DNA from 2 places in the Paenibacillus sp. 1182 genome. Region 2 is predicted to be linked to the other one. Evidence: riboswitches for the same ligand, from Rfam matches in the RefSeq annotation. Region 2 holds a riboswitch; the other holds the start of a gene.

Region 1 (3,193 bases), on a different contig from region 2:
GTCACATGACCAGTACGTCGGGTGTAGGTAAAATGCAAAAAGGAAAGCAAGGGCATCACAAGGATACCGTGCAAATCATGGCTGCTTGTAACATTCCGTATGCTTTTACCGCTGCTGAAAGTCATCCGCAGGATATGCTGCGTAAAGCAGCCAAGGCTCAATGGTATGCAAACAACGTGGGTACGGCCTATGGTAAAATCCTGTGCGCCTGTCCGCTGAATTGGAAATCCGAAGACAGACTGGGTACCAGCATTGTGGGCGCCGCAGTCGAGTCCTGTTTCTTTCCTTTGTACGAAATAGAGCAAGGCAGTACGACGATTACGTACAATCCGGAGGACAAAGGAAAACGAATTCCAGCTGCTGAATGGCTGAAATTAATGGGTAAAACGAAGCATCTTATTAAGGAGGAGGCTACGCTGGCGACCTTTGAACAGGAGATTGAGCGTCGCTGGACTATCCTGAAAAAGAAACATGAAATTTCAGAGCTATAATCCTGTTTTTTGCATAATCATCGATTAACATTGTTAGCCGCTGTTACTGTAGTGGCTCGATCAAGATTCTTTGCGCTTATTGCGCAAAGAATCTTTTTTGTCGTTTATGGGTTGAAGCATAAAAAAACAGGTAATGATTTCCGATATAGGAGTGGAGGCCTATAAGAGGCACGTTAAAAAGTTTTCTTCTGAATTTTAAGATGCAATGAGGTGCAGGTAATGATTAAGCTGAATACAGTTGAAATAATCGAAATTATAAAGAAGCAAATCCCTAAGGTTATGAACATCAAGCCAGTGGAACTCAAGTTTACGGATGATTTTGGACGGACCTCGCTGGCAGCGACAGAACACAAATTTACGCTGACGAACCAGCATTATTCTGCCAAGGTGATGGATTGCGTGTTAGAAACACAAGTACGCCCCATTTTAATGTGCGAAATTATTTATTTTCTAAAATGCGAGTTTATTGACGGACATGTTGATGTACGACTGGATTATGAAGCATGTTCTGAGGAAGGGCGAGGACCGGTTGCTTCAGCCGTAATTACCTTTGATCATGCAACAGAGCTGGGAGTCGAGGAACTGGCCGATCTGATTGACTTGGCGCTTCATATGAACGATAAAACCTGGTTTGAAGAACTCTCCAGCCAATATGTCAAAACCAAAGCAGGAGCTTCTATTTGATAACTTGCTTTTTTTAGAAGTCGGTGCTAATATACGTAACAAGTTTAATGTTAATTCAACTGAATAAGAGCAAGATCCTTCGGGGCGGGGCGAAATTCCCCACCGGCGGTGATGACATGTTTGTGGATCGTTTTTGTGAGAAACAGCATGGCTTAGTCCGTGACCCGGATGCTGAATGATCAGCAGAAGGTGGACCTGGTGCAAATCCGGGACCGACAGTATAGTCTGGATGGGAGAAGGATACGAAGCGCATGCACATGACGTGACATGTGCCGATTTTTAGCATACCCAATTGTGCGTACGGCTTATTTCGTTGTAGGATGGCATCGGGCGATAGCTTTCTTTTGATGGGTGTTCTGAGCGTATTTGGCTGTATCCTCAGTCATGCTTTCTATTGGCAAACCTATGATTTCATGTCGTCTTAAGATGCATATGAACTGCGCTTGTATACTACAAATGTGACTCTCATCACCCCCATGACGGATTGAATCCGAACTGGGGGTTTTTTGCGCTTATAGCTGATGAATTAGGGATAAACTGAGATGTAGTGGAAAGGAGTGAAGGCATGTTTACCGGATTGGTCGAGGAAGTGGGTCGTATTCAAACCATTTCCAAAAGCGGTGAAGCGATGGTGCTGGGGATTTCGGGTTCCGTGGTGTTGGGCGATTTAAAAATAGGAGACAGTGTCTCAGTGAATGGCGTTTGCCTGACGGCGATACAGATCGGTACGAAAGACTTTAAGGTTGATGTGATGCCGGAAACCTTTCGTAGCACTAATCTGAAAGAGTTGAGATCCGGCAGCCGAGTCAATCTGGAGCGAGCGATGGTGGCGAGTGGAAGGTTCGGAGGACATATCGTGCAAGGACATGTGGACGGGACGGGAACGATTCGCGGGGTGACATCAGACCAGAATGCAGTGGTGTACGAAATTGAGCCTAAAAATCAAACATTATTTAAATATATTCTTCTCAAAGGGTCAATCACAATTGATGGTATAAGCCTCACAGTCGCACAGCGTACGGGAGAGACCTTTGCCGTATCCATTATTCCCCACACCTTATCCGAAACGGCCTTACAAGGCAAACGTGAGGGGGATACCGTCAATATCGAATGCGATATTTTGGGCAAATATGTAGAACAGCTTTTAAGTTACAGAGGTGCAGCGGAGGCGGAGAGAGTAGAAGAAGCTCCTCTCAGTTTGGACTATTTGGCGAAACACGGTTTTGCCTGATATTGAATGGTAAGCCTGTTTAGGAGCATTCGTGGCTAAGACATGAGGAGGAAAGTGTTATGGATAGAGGTAGCCAAACAAGTGCAATGGCAAACGTCATAGAGCATGGCGAGTTGGAACATGACGAAGAGATTCGTTTGGATTCCATCGAAGAAGCGTTGGAGGACTTGAAAAACGGTAAAGTCGTTATTGTAGTGGATGATGAACAGCGCGAAAATGAAGGCGATTTTATCGCTTTGGCTGAAAAAGCGTCGCCTGAGGTCATTAATTTCATGATTACAGAAGGTCGCGGGTTGGTCTGTGTGCCGATCACACGACAAAGAGCCGAGGCCTTGGAATTGCATCCTATGGTAGAGCAAAATACAGATTTCCACGGTACTGCCTTTACGGTATCGGTAGATCATATGGAGACAACAACGGGGATTTCAGCGGCCGAGCGCTCCTTGACTGTACGCGCCTTGGCAGACGAAGCAGTCACAGGAAGTGATTTCCGCAAGCCTGGTCACATGTTCCCGCTGATTGCTCGCGATGGGGGTGTCTTGCAGCGTGCTGGTCACACGGAGGCGGCTGTTGATCTGGCTCGACTCAGTGGCTTCAAGCCTGCTGGAGTCATTTGTGAAATTATAAAGGAAGATGGCTCAATGGCCCGCCTGCCTGATCTGGCAGTGGTCGCCAAGCGACATCAATTGAAACTGATCAGTATTCAGCATTTGGTGGACTACCGCCGCCGTTTGTCATTGTAAATAATTTAAATTAAGAGAGGTTGATTAATATGGCACGTTTTCTA
Region 2 (3,193 bases):
TGATCTCCATGCTTAAATTGATGCAGTTGGAGCTGAAAAAATTTCATCTGGCGGGTTATATCCGTTCAGCACTGATCGCCAATGCATGCATTCTTGGGCTGCTCTGTATTATCGCGCTGGACAGTCAAAGTGAAGGAATACCCGAATTCACACAGTACACTCAACTCCTGGATCTAATAGACAATTTTGTGAGAGCAACATTTATTGTATTTTCCTCCGTTTTGCTATGCCGCTTTATCGTCGGAGAATTTAAATCCAAATCGATTACGATCTTGTTTATGTATCCGATTCACCGTCAAAAGCTGATGATCGCCAAGCTCTTGGTTGTGCTGCTGTTTACGTTCTTGTCTATTATTATTTCGGAAATAATCATTACGGCTGCTATTCATCTACTCAACCAGTTTGTCTTGATTGTACCGGATAACCTTACTCTATCCATACTGGGCCAACAATCAGCACGGACGCTGATCAATGCCGTTGCTGCCAGCTTTATGGGATTGGTTCCGCTGTATATGGGGATGCGAAGATACTCTGTACCCACCACCATTGTGACCTCAATCCTGATTGTAGCATTGCTTTTCTCCAATAATAACGGCGCTACACTTAGCTCCATAGCCCCCGTGCAAATTGGCTTCTCTCTACTAGGAATGCTTGTGGCTTATGCGGCGATTCGACGTATTGAGTATAAGGATATTACCTCGTAATATGTAATTTCGTAGAGCGCTTTCAAAAAACAGATGAAAATCATTGTTAGATATACACACATTTTTCACTGGACTTCATTCTAAAACAGGTATATCCTATAGGAGAAATTAAAAACGGAATAAGGATCTTCGGGGTAGGGTGAGATTCCCAACCGGCGGTATGGCTCATGGAGCTAAGCCCGCGACTCTGTATCTGGCAACAGGATACGGACTGATTTGGTGAGATGCCAAAGCCGACGGTAAAGTCCGGATGGAAGAAGATCGAAATATCAACATGCCGCGAAGTGGATGAATACTGCGTTATTAGTTTTGCAGCAACTTCATTTAACTTGCATAAAGCGGCAAGTTTATTTGATCAACCCCCGTCTTGCATGGCCTTTCGCCATGGACGGGGGTTTTTGTGCCACCGGTCCTGTATTCGCAAGGAGCTAATTGAGTATGAGTCAATCTTCTACTGTACTAACATCCAAAGGTTTTGATCGTAGCTCCCACATGAAAAGCGGTTTTTGGCTGGTCGCAATTGGAGCAGCCTTGTGGGGCGCAGACCCGCTTTTTCGTATTATTTTGCTAAAGTCATTTACTTCAACACAAATTGTACTTATGGAGCATGTGCTGCTCTTCCTCGCTCTGACACCGATGCTATGGAAGCATCGTGAGGAACTCAAAGCGGTACGGCTTCGTCAAGTTTTCGCTATTTTATTCGTCTCGTGGGGCGGCTCGGCTCTGGCCAGCGTGATTTTCACTATGGCACTCAGCAATGGTGATTTGAATGCTGTACTCTTACTCCAGAAGCTTCAACCCTTGGTCGCTATTGTTCTAGCCCGTATTATTTTGAAGGAAATGTTGCCGCGTCATTTTGGATTATTAATTGTCGTCGCTCTGTTCGGGACGTATCTTCTGACCTTCGGTTGGTCGCTCCCCTTCGGACATGTTCGTGATTTTGTTCAGGTTGGTAGTCTGCTTGCACTCGGTGCAGCAGTTCTGTGGGGCGGTTCGACAGTCATGGGAAGTTACTTGCTTCGTTCAATGAAATATGAAACAGTAACCTCCCTCCGCTTCATGGTGGCGCTCCCTCTGCTGATTGTCCTCACCTCTGTAGAGCATGCGCCATGGAATATGCCTGCCGGTACATGGGCGGGCGCAGCTGTGATTATCAATCTGCTATTGCAGGCATTGCTTCCGGGTCTTCTCAGCTTGCTGCTGTATTACAAAGGCTTAAGTACGACCAAAGCGTCTTATGCTACGATGGCAGAACTGAGCTTTCCCATGGTTGGTGTCGTGATTAACTGGATCGCCTTTCAGCAAATTGTCACTGTAGCGCAATTGACTGGTTTTATGCTCATCTGGATTACGCTCTTTATGATTTCACGTCAGCAAAAAAATTAACAGTTCAACGTCCCTTTCATGACTCACCCAAGCCAAATCGTGAAGATGCTTTTGCATCTCCGATTTGGCTTTTTTATGTATTCGTATTCATATAAAATATAGCACTTTAGACCTATCTTTCAGAAAAAGTGTCTAAAACATGTAATTATTCTTCGTTTCTCAAAGATTACATCTATAAAATTAGTCGGTTTCTGTCGAATAAAAGAATGTAGTGATCATCAGACACAGAGGAGCAAGAGCTATGACTAAAACAAAACAAACAGTTCCGTGGTGGAACAGGTTTCTCAAGCAGTTTTATTTAATGAGGACAAGATTAATAATATCTTTTTTAGCTGTGTTATTGATTCCGAGCGTACTTATCGGGTACTTTTCCTATCAGGGGGCTACAACACAACTCAGTCAGCAAATGGGCGGTTCCGTATACACGAATCTGTATTTGATCCGGAGCAATGTCAATCAGTATGTAGCGCCTATTATGAAAGACCTGGACGTGCTTACCACTGAAATCAATTCTGATTCCATTGGTACCAACCAAGAGGCCCTTCAGAAAAAGTTGGATGTCATCGTCAAGGCTCATCCCGAGCTAGATGCCGCGCTTCTCGGTAATGCGAAAGGGCAATACATACGTTCACCGAAAAAACAGGAGGCCGATTATGACCCCCGAGAGAGAAAATGGTACAAAAATGCGATGCTGGAAAAGGGCAAAGTATTCGTCGGTGTTCCAGTTGCCAGCGTCACGACAGGGAATTTAGTCGTTAATATATCGGGAACGCTGGAGGACGGTGAAGGAGCTGTTGCATTGGCTTTGAATCTGGACAAGATGGGTGAAAGTCTGCAGTCTGTTAAGATTGGTGAACGCGGAGGACTCATTATTGTTGATTCTGAACATAAAGTTGTATCTGGGACTGGAACAGCCTTTAACAAGACAGGCAAAAAACCGGCTGACGCCATAGAGGGACTTCCCGAAGTGGCGACAACCGTCGAAAATGATACTCCTTCCATGTCGCAAATTCAATTTATGAATCGAGATATGCTGGCCTTTACACTTAAGGACCCTCTCACCGGTTGGAGCATTGTCGCACTGTCGGATCTGGAGGATTACA

The links. A riboswitch is a leader RNA that binds a small molecule or an ion and turns the genes downstream of it on or off. The one in region 2 is predicted to bind FMN.
Region 1: it holds a riboswitch for FMN, as region 2 does, so the genes downstream of both, ribE (riboflavin synthase) here and JOD82_RS15745 (DMT family transporter) in region 2, are expected to answer to the same signal.

What each region holds. Positions count from the first base shown of each region.
Region 1 covers NZ_JAFICR010000001.1:130,224-133,416, forward strand. The annotation lists gene JOD82_RS00645 (thiamine pyrophosphate-dependent enzyme) at 1-491, shown strand, start outside; gene JOD82_RS00650 (IDEAL domain-containing protein) at 711-1,175, shown strand; FMN riboswitch at 1,247-1,420, shown strand; gene ribE (riboflavin synthase) at 1,741-2,406, shown strand; gene ribB (3,4-dihydroxy-2-butanone-4-phosphate synthase) at 2,466-3,149, shown strand; gene ribH (6,7-dimethyl-8-ribityllumazine synthase) at 3,179-3,193, shown strand, end outside.
Region 2 covers NZ_JAFICR010000007.1:140,624-143,816, forward strand. The annotation lists gene JOD82_RS15735 (ABC transporter ATP-binding protein) at 1-16, shown strand, start outside; gene JOD82_RS15740 (hypothetical protein) at 9-704, shown strand; FMN riboswitch at 826-970, shown strand; gene JOD82_RS15745 (DMT family transporter) at 1,143-2,090, shown strand; gene JOD82_RS15750 (methyl-accepting chemotaxis protein) at 2,332-3,193, shown strand, end outside.